4 regions of the Hymenobacter ruber genome follow, and region 3 is predicted to be linked to each of the others. Evidence: riboswitches for the same ligand, from Rfam matches in the RefSeq annotation. Region 3 holds a riboswitch; each other region holds the start of a gene.
The links. Region 3 has a riboswitch for S-adenosylmethionine ahead of ACYVM5_RS20225 (amino acid permease). Riboswitches for the same ligand answer to the same signal wherever they lie in the genome.
Positions count from the first base shown of each region.

Region 1: it holds a riboswitch for S-adenosylmethionine, as region 3 does, so the genes downstream of both, metH (methionine synthase) here and ACYVM5_RS20225 (amino acid permease) in region 3, are expected to answer to the same signal.
Region 2: it holds a riboswitch for S-adenosylmethionine, as region 3 does, so the genes downstream of both, ACYVM5_RS06780 (O-acetylhomoserine aminocarboxypropyltransferase/cysteine synthase family protein) here and ACYVM5_RS20225 (amino acid permease) in region 3, are expected to answer to the same signal.
Region 4: it holds a riboswitch for S-adenosylmethionine, as region 3 does, so the genes downstream of both, ACYVM5_RS03705 (phosphoadenosine phosphosulfate reductase family protein) here and ACYVM5_RS20225 (amino acid permease) in region 3, are expected to answer to the same signal.

Region 1 is NZ_BAAGQX010000002.1:1,119,587-1,124,966, forward strand. It holds gene ACYVM5_RS05395 (SDR family oxidoreductase) at 1-181, shown strand, start outside; gene ACYVM5_RS05400 (molybdopterin molybdotransferase MoeA) at 341-1,561, shown strand; gene nudK (NUDIX hydrolase) at 1,646-2,221, opposite strand; SAM riboswitch class I at 2,436-2,544, shown strand; gene metH (methionine synthase) at 2,619-5,380, shown strand, end outside.
Region 2 is NZ_BAAGQX010000002.1:1,457,210-1,462,589, reverse strand. It holds gene ACYVM5_RS06790 (homoserine dehydrogenase) at 1-420, opposite strand, end outside; gene ACYVM5_RS06785 (homoserine O-acetyltransferase family protein) at 610-1,638, opposite strand; gene ACYVM5_RS06780 (O-acetylhomoserine aminocarboxypropyltransferase/cysteine synthase family protein) at 1,914-3,293, opposite strand; SAM riboswitch class I at 3,682-3,797, opposite strand; gene ACYVM5_RS06775 (LysM peptidoglycan-binding domain-containing protein) at 4,046-4,327, opposite strand; gene ACYVM5_RS06770 (hypothetical protein) at 4,515-4,934, shown strand; gene ACYVM5_RS06765 (lysylphosphatidylglycerol synthase transmembrane domain-containing protein) at 5,000-5,380, opposite strand, start outside.
Region 3 is NZ_BAAGQX010000004.1:2,261,178-2,266,557, reverse strand. It holds gene ACYVM5_RS20235 (M1 family aminopeptidase) at 1-745, opposite strand, end outside; gene ACYVM5_RS20230 (TonB-dependent receptor plug domain-containing protein) at 1,000-2,979, shown strand; SAM riboswitch class I at 3,227-3,318, shown strand; gene ACYVM5_RS20225 (amino acid permease) at 3,551-5,005, shown strand; gene ACYVM5_RS20220 (hypothetical protein) at 5,133-5,380, opposite strand, start outside.
Region 4 is NZ_BAAGQX010000002.1:711,565-716,944, forward strand. It holds gene ACYVM5_RS03695 (hypothetical protein) at 1-182, opposite strand, end outside; gene ACYVM5_RS03700 (RNA polymerase sigma factor) at 311-889, opposite strand; SAM riboswitch class I at 1,094-1,182, shown strand; gene ACYVM5_RS03705 (phosphoadenosine phosphosulfate reductase family protein) at 1,452-2,210, shown strand; gene cysD (sulfate adenylyltransferase subunit CysD) at 2,349-3,263, shown strand; gene ACYVM5_RS03715 (sulfate adenylyltransferase subunit 1) at 3,374-4,666, shown strand; gene cobA (uroporphyrinogen-III C-methyltransferase) at 4,682-5,380, shown strand, end outside.

The DNA of each region.
Region 1 (5,380 bases), on a different contig from region 3:
CGAGGCTGATTTGAGCCGCCTGGCCTCGCCCTGGCACACGGATTTGGACCTGGGCCGGCCCATTGAGGTGATGACCGATATGGCCAATAGCCGCAAGCGCGGCTTCACCGTGTTTCAGAGCACGGAGGACTCGTTCTTTGATTTATTTGCGAAGCTGCGCGAAGACCGGCTGATTCCGTAGGGCGGCTGTGCTGGCAGAACGTCATCCCCAGAACGTCATGCAGAGCGCAGCGAAGCATCTTTACCGCAGTAGTAAATCCTTGCGATTGGATTAGTATTGAGGTAAAGATGCTTCGCTGCGCTCTGCATGACGTTCGTATTTAACGCTTAACTCCCTCCCATGCTCACCCCCGCCGAAGCCACCGCCCGCGTCCTCGCCACCGCCCGCCCGCTGCCCGCTGAAACCGTGGCCCTGCCCCACGCCGCCGGCCGCATCTTGGCCGAAACCCTCGTGGCCGACCGCGACTTCCCACCCTTCAACCGCGTGGCGATGGACGGCATTGCGGTGAGCCACGCGGCGTGGGCGGGCGGCCAGACGGAATTCGACCTCGCCCACACCCAATACGCCGGCGAGCCCGCCCGCCCGCTACCCAGCCCGCGGCAGGCCGTGGAGGTGATGACCGGCGCGGTGCTGCCCGCCGGGGCCGATGTGGTGGTGCGCTACGAGGACATTTTGCTGCACGACAACCGCGCCCGCATCCAGATTCCGCCGCCCGATGCGCCCGGCGTCAACATCCACCACCAAGCCGCCGACCGCCGCGCCGGCGATGCCCTGCTATGCCCCGGCACGCGCCTCGGCCCCGCCGAGCTGGCCGTGGCCGCCACCGTGGGCGCGGCCGAAATAGCCGTGCTGCGCAACGCCCGCGTGGCCGTGGTGAGCACCGGCGACGAGCTGGTGGGCATCGGCGCTACGCCGCTGGCGCACCAGATTCGGCGCTCCAATGTGTATGCCCTGCAAGCGCTATTTACCCAGGACGGGGCCGATGTTTCGCTGTTTCACCTCTCCGATAACGTGGAAGAGCTGCGCGTGGGCCTTACCAATATTCTGGCGGCGGGCTTTGATGCCGTGGTGCTGAGCGGAGCCGTGAGCAAGGGCCGCGCCGACCACCTGCCGGGCCTGCTGCGTGAACTGCACGTTGAAGAAATCTTCCACGAAGTGCAGCAGCGGCCCGGCAAGCCGCTCTGGTTTGGGGCGCGGGCCGGCGGGCCGGTGGTGTTCGGGCTGCCCGGCAATCCGGTGTCCACCTTCATCACGGCCTGCCGCTACGTGCGGCCTTGGCTGCGCGCCGTGCAGCAGCCCGAAGGCGCGGCCGAAAATGCTGTTATTGAAGCTCCGCTGCCGGCCGTGCTCACGGTCGATATCACCTTCAAGCCCCAGCTCACGCACTTCGTGCCCGTGCGCCTGACCGTGAACGCGGAGGGCCGCCGCCTGGCCACCCCGCTCCGCGTGGGCGGCTCCGGCGACATGCTGGGACTGGTAGGGGCCACCGCGTTTCTGGAGCTGCCGCCGGAGCCGGCCGTGTTTGCGGCAGGCAGCGTGTGGCCGGCGTGGGGGCTGTAGGTTGTAGCACATGATTTAGCTTGTGCTCGGCATGGCACCTCCGGTCGACTGGCTTCCAAAGACCTAAAAACCTGGGCTTCCGCCCTACGCCAGCAGCTGCCGCAGCCGCAGGTGTTGCAGCAGCATAATGGTCTTGCCGTCCTGGATTTCGCCGGTTTTCACCATGGCAAGAGCTGCTTGCAGGGGCATTTCGAGCACTTCGATTTCCTCTTCCTCAATGCCGCCACCGGCGTGCTGCTCGGTGGCCGCCGAGTATTCGGCCAGGTAAAAAAACAGGCGCTCCGTGACCGAACCGGGGCTCATGTAGGCCTCCATCACCTTCTCGACGTGGGTGAGGCGGTAGCCGGTTTCCTCCTCCGTTTCGCGGATGATGGCCGTGTCCGGGTGGTCATCATCGAGCAGGCCGGCGCAGGCTTCGATGAGCATGCCCGTGGGGTTGCCGTTCACGAAGGTGGGCAGGCGGAACTGCCGGGTGAGGATGACGTGGTCGGTGGCGGGGTCGTGGAGCAGGATTACCGCCCCGTTGCCCCGGTCGTAGGCCTCGCGCGACTGGGTTTCCCAGGTACCGTTTTTGCGTTGGTAGTCGAAGGTGATTTTGCGCAGGGTAAACCAGTCGTCGGACAAAGTTTTCTGCTCGCGGATGCGGATTCGTTCGTTCATACAGGGGAGGCAAATGCTCGTGGTTGAGAACAAGTAACGACGCGGTTTGGCAAATCGATACCGCAGCGCACCATCGGCGAAAAGCCAGCCACCCGCCTGTTGTGCCCGCCGCCGCCTTCCTGGCCCGGTACTGCGCAGCCGGCCCGGTGGGACTTTTATAGCCCCTGCTTCCGCTTGCGCTACAAGCCCCATTCCGTTGTATCTTCGCCCTACGCTGCTATCCAGAAAGACCGAGGGAACGGGCCCGATGACGTCTTGGCAACCTACCGCGAGTAGGTGCCAACTCCCGTTTCACCGCCGTTTTTGGTGAAAGAAGATGACAGCCGGAACTGTGCTTCCCCGCACGGGTTTCTTTCTGGATACGCGCTTGTACGCTGCTATACCGAATCCGAAAGAAATGTCCACTGCCACCCTCGCCGCCCCCTCTCCTCTTCCCGAACTGCTCCGCCAGCGCCTGTTGATTCTCGACGGCGCGATGGGCACTATGATTCAGCGCCACCCGCTGACCGAAGAGGATTTTCGCGGCACCCGCTTCGCCGACCACCCCAAGCCCCTGCGCGGCAACAACGACCTGCTGAGCCTCACCCGGCCTGATATTATCAAAGGAATCCACGCCGAATATTTCGCCGCCGGGGCCGATATGGTGGAAACCAACACCTTCTCAGGCACCACCATCGCGCAGGCCGACTACGGCCTGGAGCACGTGGTGTATGAGCTGAACTACGAGTCGGCCCGCCTGGCCCGCGAGGCTGCCGACGAGTACGCCACGCCCGAGCGCCCGCGCTTCGTGGCCGGCGCCGTGGGCCCCACCAACCGTACCGCCTCGCTTTCGCCCGACGTCAACCGTCCCGGCTTCCGCGCCGTGACCTTTGATGAGCTGGCCACCGCCTATCTGGAGCAAGTGCGCGGCCTCGTGGATGGCGGCGTGGATACGCTACTCATCGAAACCATCTTCGACACGCTGAACGCCAAAGCCGCACTTTATGCGGTGCAGAAGTTCTTCGACGAAGGTGGCCGCGTGGTGCCCGTCATGATTTCGGGCACCATCACCGACGCCTCGGGCCGCACCCTTAGCGGCCAGACGGTGGAGGCTTTCTGGAACAGCATCCGCCACCTGCCGCTGCTGAGCGTGGGCCTGAACTGCGCCCTCGGGGCCGACCAGCTCCGCCAGTACGTGCAGGAGCTGAGCCGCATTTCCGACGTGCATATTTCGGCCTACCCCAACGCCGGCCTGCCCAACGCCTTCGGCGGCTACGACGAATCGGCCCAGGAATTTGCCGCGCTGGTGGAAGAATACTTGAAGGAAGGCATCGTGACGGTGGTGGGCGGCTGTTGCGGCACCACGCCCCAGCACATCGCCGAATTGAGCAAGCTGGCCGAGAAATACCAGCCCCGCCAGCTGCCCACCGAGCAGATTCCCTCCACGCGCCTAAGCGGTCTGGAGCCGTTTACCATCAAAGAGGAAAGCCTATTCGTGAACGTGGGCGAGCGCTGCAACGTGACCGGCTCGCGCGCCTTCGCCCGCCTCATCCGCACGGGTGCTTATGAAGAAGCCCTGGCCGTGGCCCGCCTGCAGGTGGAAGAAGGCGCGCAGGTGCTCGACATCAACATGGACGAGGGCATGCTCGATTCGGAGCAAGTGATGACGACTTTTCTGCACCTCATTGCCTCGGAGCCCGACATTGCGCGGGTGCCCGTCATGATTGATTCCTCGAAGTGGAGCGTGCTCGAAGCCGGCCTGAAATGCGTGCAGGGCAAGAGCATCGTGAACTCGATTTCGCTGAAAGAAGGCGAAGAGGCCTTCCGCGAGCGCGCCCACACGGTGCGCCAGTACGGGGCTGCTGTGGTGGTGATGGCCTTCGACGAAAACGGCCAGGCCGACTCACTGGAACGCCGCATTGAAATCTGCCAGCGTAGCTACGATATTTTGGTGAAGGAAGTGGGCTTCGACCCATCCGACATCATTTTCGACCCCAATATCCTGACCGTGGGCACGGGCATGGACGAGCACCGCAACTACGCCCTCGACTTCATCGAAGCCGTGCGTTGGATTAAGGCCAACCTGCCCGGCGCGCTTACCAGTGGCGGCATCAGCAACATCAGCTTCTCGTTCCGCGGCAACGACGTGGTGCGCGAGGCCATGCACACGGCCTTCCTCTACCACGCTATCAAAGCCGGCCTGGACATGGGCATCGTAAACCCCGGCCAGCTCGGCGTGTACGATGAAATCGAACCCCACCTGCTGGAGCTGGCCGAAGACGTGCTCCTGAACCGCCGCGCCGACGCCACCGAGCGCCTCGTAGAATTTGCCGACACGGTGAAGCAGAAGGACAAGGCTGAAGTAAAAGCCGACGAGTGGCGCAGCCTGCCGGTGCAGGAGCGCCTGTCGCACGCGCTGGTGAAGGGCATCACCGAATTTATTGACGAAGACACCGAGGCCGCCCGCCAGGAGCTGGCCCGCCCGCTGGATGTGATTGAAGGCCCGCTAATGGCCGGCATGAACGTGGTGGGCGACCTGTTTGGAGCCGGCAAAATGTTCCTGCCGCAGGTGGTGAAATCGGCCCGCGTGATGAAGAAAGCCGTGGCCTATCTGGAGCCATACCTGCTGGCCGACAAGCAGGGCTCGGACCGCCAGACGGCCGGCAAAATCCTGATGGCGACGGTGAAAGGCGACGTGCACGACATCGGCAAGAACATCGTGGGCGTGGTGCTGGCCTGCAACAACTTCGATATCGTGGACCTTGGCGTGATGGTGCCGCTGGAAAAGATTCTCGACGAAGCGCAAGCGCAAAACGTGGACGTTATTGGCCTCTCCGGCCTCATCACCCCTAGCCTTGATGAGATGGTGTACGTGGCCCAGGCCATGGAAAAGCGCGGTATGAAAGTGCCGCTGCTCATCGGTGGCGCTACCACCTCGCGCCTGCACACGGCCGTGAAAATCGCGCCCTCCTATAGCGGCGCGGTAGTACACGTCAACGATGCCTCGCGCAGTGTAGGCGTGGCGGCGGGCCTGCTCGGCTCGGGTGAAAAAGCCTATGCGCAGACCGTGGCCGACGATTACGCCGCCCTGCGCGCCGACTACGCCAGCCGCCAGCGCGAGAAGAACTACCTGACCATTGAAGTCGCCCGTGAAAATGGCTTCAAATCGGACTGGAACAC
Region 2 (5,380 bases), on a different contig from region 3:
GTAGCTGCTCAGGGTCCGCACCACGGGAATGCTGCCGCACACCGCCGCCTCGTACAGCAGCGCGCCGCCGAACTCCTGCTCCAGCTGCACCAGCTCGGCGAGGTGGCGGGCCAGCATGGCCTTGTTGGCCGTTACCACGCGCCGGCCCTGGCGCAGGGCCGCGCTCACCAGCCGAAATGCCTCGGCCGCATCGTCGATGACTTCCACCAGCACGTCCAGCGTGGGGTCGTGCAGCAGGTCATCGGCGCGGTAAGTGAAGTGCTCGGCGGGCAGCGAACGGGGCTTGGTGGGGTTTTTCACGGCAATGCGCGTGATGGCCAACCCCAGGCCGGGCTGCTGCTGGATAATGTCGTAGAAGCCCTGCCCCACGCAGCCAAAGCCAATCAGGCCCAGGTGCAAGGGGTGTTCAGAATGATTCATTGATAAGTCGTTGCGGATAGCGGGGCACAGCTCCGAACAGGCGAGCTATTTGTACCAGCTATCGGTGTTTTGTGCCTTTGCGAGCAGGCTTGTACTGCCGGGTTGCTGCTTGTACTGTTGCCGGAAGGTTTGTGCCAATGTGCACAGCTTGAAAGTGACTCCAGGCATCGCAATGGCAGTTTGCGAAATTTAATGCACGAACGTGGGCGCGTAGAACAGCTCCAGAAAGTGCGTGATGGCCGCTGTTTCCAGTAAGAAACCATCGTGCCCGTAGCGCGAGTCCAGCTCGCCATACATCGCCCCGGGAATATGGGCCGCCAGCTCCCGCTGCTCCGTTAGCGGAAACAGCACATCGGAAGTAATGCCCAGCACCAGCGTGCGCGCCCCAATGCGGGCCAGGGCCGCCGGCACGCCGCCCCGGTTGCGGCCCAGGTGGTGCGTGTCCATACTCCGGCTCAATGAAACGTAGCTGTAGGCATCGAAGCGCGACACCAGCTTGTCGCCTTGGTAGCGCTGGTAGGTGCTGGCGCGGTGCTCGCGCAGCAGCTCATCGTCGTTGGGGTCGGTCTGGGTTTCGCCGTAGGCCGAGTAGCTGCGGTAGCTGAGCAAGGCAATGGCGCGGGCGGCCCGCAGGCCTTCATCGCCCCCACCGGGCTGGCCGGCAGCATAAGTCGGGTCGGCCTCGATGGCCAGCCGCTGGGCTTCGTTGAAAGCAATTCCCCAGGCTGAATGCCGGGCGTTGGTGGCAATGACCACGAGATGGTCGAACAAATCGGGCCGCTGCACGGCCCACTCCAGCGCCTGCTGCCCGCCCAGCGAGCCGCCAATCAGCGTGTTGATGTCCGTCAGCTCCAGGTCCTGGCGCAGCAGCTCGTGGGCCTGCACCAGGTCCCGGATGCTCAGCAGCGGGAAGCGCTGGAAACGCGCCTGCCCGGTAGCCGGGTCGGCATCGAGCGGGCCGGTGCTGCCGTAGCACGAGCCCAGCACGTTGGCGCACACGATAAACCAGTCGGCGGGGTCGTAGTAGCAGCCCGGGCCCACCAGGCCCGGCCACCAGGCCAGCACGTCAGCGTTGGCCGTGAGGGCGTGGCACACCCACACCACGTTGTCGCGGTCTTCGTTGAGCTGGCCCCAGGTCTGGTAGGCCACGTGCGCCCCGGTCAGGGTTTCGCCGCTTTCCAGCGTCAGGTCGGGCAGTTCAAATACTTGGGTTGGCATAATTCAATACAATAGCACAGCTTCAGAACCAGCGAACCGGCCCGGCGCAATAGTTTCTCACTCCCATATCTCCTCCCATCACGGAAGAGGCCCGGGCCGATGCACTGATTCTAAAGCTGCGATAAAACTCGGCCGCCAGCGAGACTGGCACCGACCCGCCAGGGGTGGCCCGCTGACGGCAATACTTTGGTAGTTGTTAGTGGTGAACGGTTAGTGGTAAGTTGTAGCGGCTGATTGTCATTGACCACTAACCGTTCACCACTAACCACTACCAACTAAGCTTCCAGTGGTTGGGTGTGCTCCAGCTCGGGCTCGCCCACTTCTTCGCCTTCGGTCGGCAGGCTGGCCGTGTTGCCGATGGCATCAAACGCCGCCTGCAAATCGGCCTTGATATCGTCGAAATGCTCGATGCCTACCGACAGGCGCAGCGACGTCGGCGTGACGCCGGCGGCCAGTTGTTCCTCCTCGCTTAGCTGCTGGTGCGTAGTGGCCGAGGGCTGGATGATGAGCGTCTTGGCGTCGCCCACATTGGCCAGGTGGCTGATGAGCTTCAGGTTATCAATGAATTGTGTGGCTGTTTCCTTGGTGCCTTTCACCCGGAACGAGAGTACGCCGCCGAAGCCGCGCTTCAGGTACTTGTTGGCGATGGCGTAGTAGGGGCTGCTGGGCAGGCCGGGGTAGTTCACGCTCTCCACCTGCGGGTGCTCCTCGAGCCAAGTGGCAATTTTGAGGGCGTTTTCCACGGTGCGGTCCACGCGCAGGCTCAGGGTTTCGAGGCCGATGAGCAACTGCCAGGAATTGAACGGGCTGATGGCCGGCCCAAAGTCGCGCAGCCCTTCCACCCGCGCCCGGATGATGAAGGCGATGTTGCCAAACGGCCCGCCCTTGCCAAATACGTCGTTGAAAATCAGGCCGTGGTAGCCGTCGCTCGGCTCCGTGAACTGCGGGAATTTGCCGTTGCCGAAGTCGTAGGTACCGCCGTCCACAATCACGCCGCCCACGCTGGTACCGTGCCCGCCAATCCACTTCGTAGCCGACTCCACCACAATGTGCGCGCCGTGCTCCAGGGGCCGGAACAGGTAGCCGCCCGCCCCAAAGGTGTTGTCCACAATCAGTGGTAAATCATGCTTCTTCGCGATGGCCGCAATAGCTTCAAAATCCGGAATGCTGAAGCTGGGGTTGCCAATGGTTTCCAAATAAATGGCCTTGGTTTTCTCGTCGATATGCTCCTCAAATGAAGCCGGATTGTCGCCATCCGCGAAGCGTACCTCAATGCCCAAGCGCTTGAATGCCACCTTGAACTGGTTGTAGGTGCCGCCGTATAGGTAAGCCGTGCTCACGAAGTTGTCGCCGGCCTGCAGGATGTTGTTGAGGGCAATGAACTGGGCCGCCTGGCCCGAGCCGGTAGCCAGCGCCGCCACGCCGCCTTCGAGGGCCGCCACACGCTGCTCAAACACGTCGGTGGTGGGGTTCATCAGGCGGGTGTAGATGTTGCCGAATTCCTTCAGAGCAAACAGGTTCGCGCCGTGCTCGGCGCTCTTGAACACGTAGCTGGTGGTTTGGAACAGCGGCACGGCGCGGGCCCCGGTGGTGGGGTCGGGCTGCTGGCCGGCGTGGAGTTGGAGGGTTTCGAAGTGTTGGGGCTGAACAGACATGATGGGGTTGGTTTTGAAATTTTGAAAAACCGAAATGACAATTGGAAAAGGTGCGCCGCGGTCCTGAAAAGGCCTTTTTTAGCGCCAAAACTCCCCGAAATAGCCCGTGCTGCCGGCGTGGCCCAAACCCACCGCGAAGGCCCGAAAGCGCACGCGGCAGACCCACGGGGCCACCAAAAAAATCCAGAAGAGTGGGGGGAGGGGTTCTAAGCCGGAATCAGCTTAGCAACAACACGGGCGGCAACAGCACATTCGCATTCGCTGCGAAGTGAGTGCGGCCACGTTACGGCCTGCGGCCGGAACAAAGAAACCCGACCCTACGGCGCACAAAGCAGCCGGAGCAGACGGGCGAAAAAAAGCAGAATGTGAGGGATTTTCCATGGCACTCGAATCATCTGTCCCAGCGCGGCCGGAGCTGCGGTTGGGTAGGAATTGGCACCTTTCGTTTTGCGAAGGTTGCCAGTGGGTCACGGAGCCTAGTCTCTCGCCACTTCTGTATAAAACTTGAAAACTGCCCACCGTTAGCGGGGAGTACCGGGTTGGTAATGCAAAGGTAGAGCAGGATTTTTGAGATGGGCAAGCGAGTGGGCGAAAATATTTTTTCGGCAGCGCCAAAATCGTCTGTCATCCTGAGCGCAGCGAAGGATGACATGCGGTGTAGTCAATACGACCGCCTATTTCACCCCCCCAAACGCAAAAAAGCCACCCTGAAACAGAGTGGCTTTTCTCACCTTTTTTCTGCAAAAAAGTACCTAGAGACTAGGTATGGTCAACACCTGCCCCACTTCGATGTGGTCAGGGTTGTCGCCGATGAGCGCCTTGTTGGCGTCGTATATCTGGTGCCACTTGGCGGCATCGCCGTAGTGGTGCTTGGCTATTTTCGAGAGGGAATCGCCGCTAACAACGGTATACGTGTTGCCGGCTGCTTCGGGTTTGGCGTTGCCAAAAAAATCGGTGCCGCCGGCCGACGGCTTAGCCGCGGGCTCTACGGGCTTTTGCTCGCCTTTGTCGCTGATGAAATCGAAGAGTCCCATGGTTTCGGTGAAGTTAAATGGAGAGATAAATTCTGCCGGAAACGCTTGCGGGCGGGCCGACCGGGTTGCTATACGGACAAGTTTAGGCGGGGTTTCGTTCTAAACTCTTTTGCGTCTGCGTCGTAAGCCGACGAGGCCGCACCCCGTGCGTCATGTTTTCATTCTTTCACCATTACCCTTTGTGCACATGAAACTCCAGTCCCTTTTTTCGCTCCGTTACTTCGCCAGCTTGCTGCTGCTTGTGTCGCTGTTCGCCGCCTCGTGCAGCAACGACAAAGGCAAAGTGGAGGGCGTGAATATGCTGTACGGCACCGATAGCAAGGTGTGGAAAACCGCCAAGGAAACCGATACCGCTGGCGACAAAGTGAAACAAACCGACGCCCAGAAGCAGGAAGAACTGCGCATCTTCGCCAACGGCACCTACAACATGACCGGGGCGAGCGGCGCGGTTTCGGGCAAATATACGTTTGACCAGGCCGGCAAAACCATCACCCTGACGCCCGACGGCGCTACCACCAGCAACACCTTCGCCGTGGAAACGCTGACCGACAAAAAGCTCACGCTGAAGTCGGCCGACGGGGCCGCGCTGATGCTCGAAGCCGAGTAATCTTTTCGGAACTCAGCTAAGAAAAAGCCCCGAACCAGCTTGGTTCGGGGCTTTTTTTGTGGTGCTTACCTGGCGATGCGGTGCGCCGCGCCGGCCGGCCGCTTCGCGAATACTCGCGCCACCCAGCGCGGCAGGAAAATGGTGCCCAGCACCAGATAGAGGTAGTACGTGACCACCCGGTACAGCAGCACCATGAAGCTGGTGAGCGTGGCCGTGCCGATAAACTTGCCGAAAAACGTGGGAAACGCGCCTTCCACAATGCCCGCGCCGCCGGGCGTGATGGCCAGCAGCAGCAGCACTTTGTAGGTGAGGTTGCGGGCGAAAATGAAGAGGAAGGTGTCGGCATCCATCGGCACGAAGGCAGCGATGAGACAGCCGATGACGAGGTAGCGGGCCGTCCAGACGAAGAAGGTGCTGGCCGCTGCCCGCACCCAATAAATGGCGGG
Region 3 (5,380 bases):
CCTTATAAATTTTGAAGTCGCCCACCGCCATCATGAACAGGTAGGGCGCGTGCGGCAGCTCCATTTTCCACACGTCGGTGCGCAGGCCGGGGCCGGCGGGCGTGCTGCTCACCATCCGGCCGTTGCTGAGCGTGACGTACTTAGCGGGCACGGTCATCGAGATTTCCTCGGTGGTTTTCTGGTTGGGGCGGTCGATGGTCGGGAACCAGGCCGACGAGCCTTCGGTCTCGCCCTGCGTCCAGATTTGCACCGGCTTGCCTTTCACGGTCGAGTCGGGGTTGATGAAGTACAGGCCCTTGGCATCGGTGATGGCAGCCGAGCCCTTCACTTTCAGCTCGTCGGGCTTCGACACGTAGTCGATGTAAATCGTGTATTCCTCGCCCGGCTTGAAGGTGCGGCCGAGGTTGATGCGCAGGTTCATGCCATCGGCGTAATCGTATTTGAGCGGCGTTTGCGCGGTGCCATTCATCAGGGCCACCGCGTTGATGTCCATGCCCTTGGCATCGAGGCGCAGCGAGTCGGTGGGGTAGGCGTGGGGCTTGAGGGTAATCCAGGTTTTGCCCAGCAGGTGGCGTTTGGCATAGTCAAAACGCACGTCGAGCTTGGTGTGCACCAGGTCGTTGACTTTGGTGGCCGAGGCGCGGTAGGGAGATTCGGGCTTGGCAGCGGGCGGGGTGGGAGCCTGCGCGAAAGCCGGCGTGGATGCCGCCAGGCTCAGCAGGCCCAGCGCGAAAAGGTGCTTCATAGAGAAACTTCGGGTGAGTGAAAATGGATTTCGCGCGAAGGACACGGCGGCGTGAGCAACGTTGCCTGACGCGAAGGCGAAAGTAGCGCGGACTTTGTAGTCCGCGGCTCGCTGCGCTACGGCGAATGCGAAAACGCAGAATATCTGGGCGATGGCAGTCGGTAATCATTCGCTGCGGGGCAGCGAGCCGCGGACTACAAAGTCCGCGCTACAAGCCCTACCGTAGCTTTGCATCCCCACCAACCCACCAATGAATGCGACTCACGCACTACGCCACCCCACTTTTCTGCACCTTTTTCACCTTTAACGCCCTCGCGCAAAGCACCCCGGCCGACAGCACCCGTGCCCTGAACGAAGTCACCGTTTACGGCACCCGCCTCGACCAGGTAGCCGGCCAGACCGGCCGCTACGTGACCGTAGTGCCCGGCCGCGCGCTCAGCCAGTACCCGGTGGCCTCGCTCGACGACTTGCTGCGTCTGCTGCCGGCCATCGAGATGCAAAGCCGGGGCAACTTCGGCACCCAGGCCGACATTACCCTGCGCGGCTCCACCTTCAACCAGGTGCTGATTCTGCTGGATGGCATGCGGCTGAACGACCCGCTCACGGGCCACTTCGCGGGCTACCTACCTATTACGCCGGCCGAAATTGAACAGATTGAAGTGGTGCGCGGCCCCGGCGCGGCCCTCTACGGCCCCGATGCCGTGGGCGGTTTCGTCAACATCGTCACCAAAACATTTGCGGCCACCCACCGGCCCGATGGCGTGGAAATCGGCGGCACGTTTATGGCTGGCGAGTACGATTTGAAAACCACCAACGCGGGCTTTTATGGCCAGGACAAAGGACTGCGCCTGGCCGGCGGCATCCTCAACAACACCGCCAGTGGCCAGCTGCTGAACCTTCCCGGCGGCCTGCGCAACGATTTCAAGCTAAACACCTATTCGCTTTCGGGCGCTTACCAAATCAGCCCCAAATTCAGCGCCGCCGCCCGCGCCAGCTTCGACCGGCGCGACTACAACGCCCAGAACTTCTATACCACCAATGCCGGCGACCGCGCCCGCGAAACCACCTCGCGCGACTGGTACCAGGGCCAGCTGCGCTACGAATGGAGCGCCCGCGCCCGCACCGAATTGCAGCTGGTGGGCACCAGCAGCACCGACTACTACGTGTACACGCCTACCTCGGCGGCCAGCGACCACCTCATGCACTACCTCAACGTGCAGGGCCAGCACCAGCTGCGCTTTTCCGACAAGGTGCAGTTGACCCTGGGCGGCCAGGCCGACCGCCGCAGCGTGCGCAGCAACGACCGGGGCGACCACGCCGTGTGGCACCAGGGCGCATTTGCCGTGGCCGGCCTCATGCCCACCGCCGGCCTGAACCTGACCGCCGCCCTGCGCCTCGACCACGACCGGGCCTATGGCACCGAAGTGCTGCCCCAGCTCACGGCCAGCCAGTTGCTGGGCGAGAAGCTGACCGTGCGCGCCGCCGTGGGCCGCGCTATCCGGGCGGCGAATTTTACCGAGCAGTACAACTCGGCCATCCGGCCCGGCATCGTGCCTAACGGCTTCAACGTGGGCAACCCCGGCCTCGAAGCCGAGCGCACCTGGAGCTACGAAGGCGGCTTGGACTTCCACCCGCTGCCGGCCCTCGTGCTGCGCGGCACCTACTTCAACCGCTACGGCCGCAACCTGATTGACTACGTGGCCACGCCCGGCACCGAAGTGCAGGCCGGCAGCGGCTTCACCAACCTGAACCCGGCCAGCACCTATCGCTACGCCCAGAACCTGTTTGCCGTGAGCACGCAGGGCCTCGAATTTGAAGCCAGCACCCGCGCCCAGCTCAGCCAAGGCCTGCGCCTCGAAGGCAGCGTGGGCTACACCTACACTCACCTGAACGTGGACGGCAGCATCGTGTCGCAATACCTGAGCAACGTGGCCCGGCAGCTCATCAGCGGCAATCTGAGCCTGGTACACCGCCGTTTCACGGCCAGTCTGGGCGGGGTGTATAAGCAGCGTGCCAGCCAGAACACCGTGCCCAGCGCTGCCGTGAACGACGCCCAGCTCACCCCTGACTACGTGGTCATCAACGGCCGCCTCGACGTGGCGCTGCTGCCCGAGCGCCTGTGGGTGGTGGGCCAGGCCCAGAACTTATTCGATGCGAAATACTCCGACCTGCTGGGGGCCCAGATGCCCGGCCGCTGGCTGATGGCCGGTGTGCGCGTGGCCCTGCGGAAATAACGGCCTTTGGTGTAAAGCCTCACCCCCGACCCCTCTCCATAAGGGAGAGAGAAGCCCGCCGACAATGTTCAAGAAAGCCCTGACTCAATCGAGTCAGGGCCTTTTTTGCTTTATGAGGAAGGCATTATAGCGCCGTTGCAACTCCCCTCTCCCAGTGGAGAGGAGCCGGGGGTGAGGTTTCGCGTTAGAGCTTTTGGCCCGTCCGGCCTTACCTTTGCCCCATCAATTCCTCCTCCCGGAAGGATTGTTTTTATACAGAGGCGCTGAGAGACAGGCTCGACGACGCGCCGGCAACCACCCGCAACCGCGGCCCGGTGCCAATTCCTGACCATATAAAAACAACTGCCGTGCCTGCCGTTTCCGCTGCTTCGATTGCTTTTTCTGGTGTTTTTCGTGCCCGTTTGTTATCAATGGGCCGGATGTTTGCGGGCTGTTGTTGCTGTTGATTTCGGGCAGTAGCGCCGCGTAGCTGAGGCTACGGCCGGCGCGGTTTCATTCCTTTTTACGGGCTTTTTGCTTTGCGGCATGGCCGCTCCGGGTGGAGCGGTGGCGTGGCGCGTTTCCATCTGTTATGTTGAAAAAATCACTGGAGCTGCTCCGCACGGAAGCCGCCGAAACGGGGGCGAACACCCTCAAACGCAGCCTGAACGGCGTGAGCCTGATTGCCATCGGCATCGGGGTCATCATTGGGGCGGGCCTGTTCTCGCTCACCGGCATCGCGGCGGCCAATAACGCGGGGCCGGCCGTTACCATTTCCTTCATCGTGGCAGCCGTGGGCTGTGCTTTTTCCGCGCTGTGCTATGCCGAGTTTGCGGCGCTGGTGCCTGTTTCGGGCTCGGCCTACACCTATTCGTATGCCACCATGGGCGAGCTGTTCGCCTGGATTATCGGCTGGGACTTGGTGCTCGAATACTCGGTGGGCGCGGCCACGGTGGCCATCAGCTGGTCGCAGTACCTCATCAAATTTCTCGGGAAGTACGGGCTGCACATTCCGGCGCGACTGGTGATGTCGCCGTTTGAGTCGGCTACGCTGGCGGATGGCAGTACCGTGAGCGGCTACGTGAATGTGCCGGCCATGCTCATTGTGCTGGCCATCACGGCCATCGTCACGCGCGGCACCAAAGGCTCGGCGTGGTTCAATGCGCTGGTGGTGGCCCTGAAGGTGGCCGTGGTGCTGGTGTTTATCGCGCTGGGCTGGCGCTACATCGACCCTGCCAATTACCAACCCTACATCCCGGCCAATACGGGCACCTTCGGCGAGTTCGGGCTGAGTGGGATTCTGCGCGGGGCGGGCGTTATCTTCTTCGTTTTCATCGGCTTCGACATTGTGGCCACCATGGCGCAGGAAACCAAGAACCCGCAACGGAACATGCCCATTGGCATCCTTGGCTCGCTGGCGGTGTGCACGGTGCTGTTCGTGCTGTTCGGGCACGTGCTGACCGGTTTGGCCAACTACACGGAGTTCAAAAACAGCGCCGCGCCGGTGGCCATTGCCATCGAGAAAACGCCCTACGCCTGGCTGTCCTCGGCCGTGATTCTGGCCATTCTGGTGGGCTACACGTCGGTTATTCTAGTCGATTTGCTGGGGCAGTCGCGAGTGTTTTTCTCGATGTCGCGCGATGGACTGCTGCCCCCGGTGTTCTCGCGGCTGCACCCCAAGTTCAACACGCCGTTTCAGTCCAGCCTGTTGCTGGGCTCGTTCATTGCGTTGTTTGCGGGCTTCGTGCCCATCTCGGTAGTGGGCGAAATGACGAGCATCGGCACTCTGCTGGCCTTCGTGATGGTGTGCCTCGGCGTGCTCATCATGCGCCGCACCAACCCCGATGCGCCGCGCTCGTTCCGCACGCCCTGGGTGCCGGTGGTGCCCATCCTCGGCATCGTGGTGTGCCTGGTGATGATGGCCTCGCTGCCCTGGGAAACGTGGCTGCGCCTGGTGGTGTGGCTGGCGCTGGGCATGGTTATCTACTTCGGCTACGGGAAGAAAAATAGCAAGCTGCGGCTGACGCAGGAGGAAGTTAAGAGTTAAGGGCGTCTGTCATCCTGAGCGTAGCGAAGGACCTTATCACGCTTGAGCGGCTTCATGCAGGCGTGTTGCCAACGTGATAAGGTCCTTCGCTGCGCTCAGGATGACAGACGCTTCTAACGCATAGCCCTCAATGCGTGGTCAGACCGTTGGCGTCCAGCTCTTCATCATCGCGCACGCGGCTGAGGTCGCCTTCCAGGTCAATTTCACCCTCCGCAGCGGTGGGAGTGAGGGGGCGCTGCTTGTACACGTCCACGGCCCCGCAGCGGTCGAGGACAGCGCGGGCCTGCTCGGCTTCTGCGGGCGTGTTGGTTTCGATGGTGACTACTGCGTGCTCGGGGCCGGTGGCGGCAATGTGCGCCTGGGCATCATCGAGCT
Region 4 (5,380 bases), on a different contig from region 3:
GCCACAAACGGCACTTCCACAGCCTCGGCCACGCGCATGGCCGGGATTTGGGGCGCGGGCGTGGCGGCGTTGAGCTGCTCCTCCAGCGCGGCCCAGAGGTCGGGGCGCGGCTCGTGGGTGTCGAAATCGGCGCGGTGCCGCTCGACGAAGGTTTCAAGGGAATTATTTTTCTTGGTATCCATGAATGAGTAGCAGACGCACGGTTCGTCCAGGTTCAGGGCGGGCCACGGGGCTATACGAAAACCGCGGCCGGGCGAAAACGGATGAAGGGTAGTGAACGGTTAAACGACTAGTGATAACGGATAAAAACTTAGCTAAGGCCGCGCTGGGCGGCTAATTCGCGCAGCCGAACCCGTGCCCGGCTGTACTGCGATTTGGAAGTAGATTCGGAAATGCCCAGGATGCCGGCGATTTCGAGGTGGTCGTAGCCCTCCAGCAAATACAGGCTGAGCACCACGCGGTAGCCGTCGGGCAGCTCCTGAATGCAGCGGCGCAGCACGTCGGCGCGGTAGTGCATATCGGCCTCGTCCTCGGGCGAGTGCGCGGCGGATTCGGCGGGTTCTTCGTGGTGCTGCTCGCCCAGCGGCACCAGCGCCAGCCGCCGCTGCCGCAGGCAGTTGATGCTTTTGTTCACCACAATGCGCTTCAGCCAGGCCCCGAACGACGAGTCGCCCTTATAGCCGCTCAACTCCCGAAAAGCACTCAGAAACGACTCCTGAAGCACATCTTCGGCCTCGGCATAGTCGCCGGTGATGCGCAGGGCGGCGTTGAACATGGCCTTGGAATAGCGCCGGTAAATTTCGGCCTGGGCCTGGCGGTCGTTGAGGCGGCAGCGCTCCACCAGTGGGGCGTTGATGTCGACGTAGGCGGAGTGGGCTAGGGCTTCCATGCAGAAAACGGGGTATTAGAAGTGCTTAAGCAACCCATAGACCACGCGGCAGGTTCAGGGGTTGCACGGCAAATTACGCGGCGAATGCACGGCCGCCAAACCTTTTGCGCAGCCGGCAGTTTCATCTCCGCGAAACAAAATTTTGGCATTTCGCATTTTCGTCCTTTACATTTGCCCAGCAACCCTCGTTTGGGGCGCTATTCATTTTTATACAGAGGCGCGGAGAGACAGGCTCGACGAAACGCCGGCAACCCCCATCCGTTGGAACGGTGCCAAGTCCTGACATATAAAAACGCCGTGAGCACATCCACCAATCCCCGCCTGCACTCCGCCACCCTCGCCGCTTCGCGCCGAATGTGCTGTTGCATGTGCTGTTCTCTGGCCGCTATGCCGGGGAAGATTGCTGGTTGTTGAACTAGGGCTTCTCTTCCGGCGGCCGTTGCGACGGCCACCCCGCTATCCCTTTTGTGGTGATTGATTCATTGCGCGACGCGTAGCGGGTTTTTGCGGCCTCCACGGCCCAGTTTGGTTTTTTCTGCGGAGAAAAACTCCCCTTCCCATCATGGCATTACCCCTTGAAAGTCAGGTTGCTGACCTGCGCCGCTACCTGCCCGAGTGCTCAGTACCAGAAACGCTGGCCCTGCTGGCCGACCACTTCCCCGGCCGCGTCTCGTTTTCCACCTCCTTCGGCCTGGAGGACCAGATACTCACACATTTCATCTTCGAAAACGACCTGCCCATCCGGGTGTTCACGCTCGATACGGGCCGCAATTTCCAGGAGACTTATTCGACCTGGAACAAGACCTTGCTGCGTTACGAAAAGCCCATCGAAGTCTTCGCCCCCAACGGCGCGGCCATTGAGGAGCTGACCCGCCAAAAAGGCCCCAACAGCTTCTACGAGAGCATTGAGAACCGGAAAGAGTGCTGCAACATCCGCAAGGTGGAGCCGCTGACGCGGGCGCTGGCCGGCCAGCAGGTGTGGGTAACGGGTATCCGCGCCGAGCAATCGCAGAACCGCCAGACCATGCACCCCGCTGAGTGGGATGCCGGCCACGGGCTCATCAAAGTGCACCCGCTCTTCGGCTGGGCCTGGGCCGAGTGCGTGGCCTTTGCGCAGGCCAATGGCATTCCGGTTAATCCGCTGCATAACAAAGGATTCGTGAGCATCGGCTGCGCGCCTTGTACCCGCGCCATTGCGCCGGGCGAGGACTTCCGCGCCGGCCGCTGGTGGTGGGAAGATGCCGCTGCCAAGGAGTGCGGCCTGCACGCCACCGCCGCCCACCAGGGCCTCGACCCGGTGGTGGAGCAATTGCTAGGCTAGGCCCGAACCGATGCGCCAGCGGCAAGTCTGCTGGCACTATTTTCTTCCCCAAAGGCACCGCGTGCGGGCCTTATCCCACCCACCTCTTCCGGTTTTTCAATTTCGTCCGATTTTTTCGGACCATGACTTCCTATGCCAATGCCAACCGCTGCTTATCTCGATTACCTCGACCGTCTGGAGGCCGAAGCTATTCATATCCTACGTGAAGTGGCCGGGCAGTTCGAGCGGCCTGCACTTTTGTTTTCCGGCGGCAAAGATTCCATTGCCCTCACCCGACTGGCCGAAAAAGCCTTCCGTCCGGGCCGGTTCCCGTTTCCGCTGGTGCACATTGATACGGGCCACAACTTCGAGGAAATCATCAACTACCGCGATGAGCTGGCAGCGCACCTGGGCGAGAAACTGATTGTGCGCCGGGTGGAGGATACCATTCGGGAGCGCGGCTTGCATGAGCCGGGCGGCAAATACCCCAGCCGCAACCCACTCCAAACCTACACGCTACTCGACGTGATTGAGGAATTCGAGTTCGACGCCTGCATCGGCGGGGCGCGGCGCGATGAAGAGAAGGCCCGCGCCAAGGAGCGCATCTTTTCGGTGCGCGACGACTTCGGCCAATGGGACCCCAAGCGCCAGCGGCCGGAGCTCTGGAACATCTACAACGGCCGCATCCAGAAGGGCGAAAACGTGCGCGTGTTCCCCATCTCAAACTGGACCGAGCTGGACGTGTGGAACTACATCCAGCGCGAAAATATCAAGCTGCCAGACATTTACTTCTCGCACGAGCGCCAGTGCGTGGTGCTGCCCAGCGGCCAGCTCCTGGGTTTCAGCGAACACCTGAACCTGGACGAAACCGACGAAATCGTGAACCGCCGCGTGCGCTTCCGCACCGTGGGCGACTCCACCTGCACTGCTGCCGTGGAAAGCGACGCTTCTTCCGTGGACGACATCATCCAGGACCTGTTGCTGGCCAAAGTGAGCGAGCGTGGGGCGACGCGGCTGGATGACAACCTCTCCGAAACGGGGATGGAAGACCGGAAGCGCAACGGGTATTTCTAAGGTTGGTGCTTGGTTTCCGGTGCTTGGTGCTTGGCTGTTCTAATGCCACACAAAGCCCCGGATTATCAACCGAGCGCCAGAAACCAAGCACTAAAAACCAAGCACCAAAAATGGACCTTCTCCGATTTATCACCTGCGGCAGTGTTGACGATGGCAAAAGCACGCTCATTGGCCGTCTGCTTTATGACAGCGACTCCGTTTCCCTTGATGTACTGGCAACGCTGGAAAAGCGCCGCGCCACCACCGGCGGCGATGTTGATTTGGCGCTGCTAACCGATGGCCTGAAGGCTGAGCGCGAGCAGGGTATCACCATCGACGTAGCCCACAAATACTTCACCACGCCGCGCCGCAAGTTCATCATCACCGACGCGCCGGGCCACGTGCAGTACACCCGCAACATGGTGACCGGCGCGAGCAATGCCGACCTCGCCATTGTGCTCGTGGATGCCCGCCAGGGCGTAATTGAGCAGACCCGGCGGCACACGCTGCTGGCCTCGCTGCTGGGTATTCAGCACTTCGTGCTAGCCGTGAACAAGATGGATTTGGTGGGCCACGAGGAAGTTGTTTTCCGCAACATCGTGGCCGATTATCAAGCTATTGCCGAGCAGTTGCGGTTGCCGAATGTGGTAGCCATTCCGCTCAGCGCGCTCAACGGCGACAACGTGGTGCGCCGCTCGAACTGCTTGCCTTGGTACCAGGGTCCCAGCCTGCTGGAACACCTCGAAAGCGTGCCGGCCGCCATTGATGCCAACCCGAATGAGCCCCGCTTTCAGGTGCAATATGTGATTCGGCCCCAGACGGAGGAATTGCCCGACTACCGGGGCTACGCCGGCCGGATTCAGAGCGGTACTTACCAGGCTGGCGACCGGGTGCGCATCTGGCCTTCGGGCTTGGAAACGGTGATTGAGGCCATTGAGGTGAACCAGCAGGAAGTGGCCGCCGCCAGCGCCCCACAAGGTGTGGTGCTGCGCCTGCGCGACGACGTGGACGTGAGCCGGGGCGATACCATCGTGCCCACCGCCGCCCATCCGGCCGTGGTGCGCGAGCTGGAAGCCACCCTGTGCTGGATGGATGAGCGGCCCCTGCGTGCCGGCCGCAAGCTGCTGGTGCAGCACCACGCGGCTATGGTGAAGGCAGCCGTGACCACCATCCTGCAAAAAACCAACATCGAAACCTTCGAAAGTCAGGGCACCGACGAAGCCCGGCTGAACGACATCGTGCGGGTACGCCTCAAAACCGCCCTACCCCTGGTGGTGGACGAGTACCGCCAGAACCGCGTGACGGGCGCCTTCATCCTCGTCGATGAGCAGACCGGCGCAACCCTCGCCGCCGGCCTTGTCGCCGCCACCGACCCCGAGTATTTCACGGACGAAGTGCTGGCCGAAGCGGCTTTTTCCATCTAGCATTTGATACCCATCATGGCTGATTCCCCTCTTTTCCTGCCTCGCCTGACCGTTGTAGGGGCCGGGCCCGGCGACCCGGACCTCCTGACCCTGCGCGGCGCCAAAGCCCTGGCTGCGGCCGATGTGGTGCTGTATGATGCGCTGGCGAATGATGCGCTGCTGGCTCACGTTCGGCCCGGTGTGCCACTGATTTTCGTGGGCAAGCGCAGCGGTTTTAAGGCTTATACCCAGGAAGGCATCAACGACCTGATTGTGCAGCAAGCCTACCGCCACGGCCACGTCGTGCGGCTGAAGGGTGGTGACCCGTTCGTATTTGGGCGGGGCCGCGAGGAAATGCTCTATGCCGAAGCCCACGGGCTGGCTGCGGACTACGTGCCGGGTATCAGCAGCGCGGTGGCGGCGGCGGGCAGCGTGGGCATTCCGGCCACGCACCGTGGCCTGAGCGAAGGATTTCGGGTGCTGACGGCTACCACCGCCGACGACCAGCTTTCCACCGCGTTGCTCGAAGCCGCTCAGACGCCCAGCGTCACCACCATCATTCTAATGGGAATGAGCCGGTTGCCGGAAATCGTAGCACTTTTTGCCCGCTACGGTGGAGCTGCGGTTCCGGCAGCCATTATCCAAAATGGCACCCTGCCCACGGCCCGCGTGGCGGCCGGCACCGTGGCCAATATCGCCGAACGGGCCAGCACCGCCGGCCTGGGCGCACCGGCC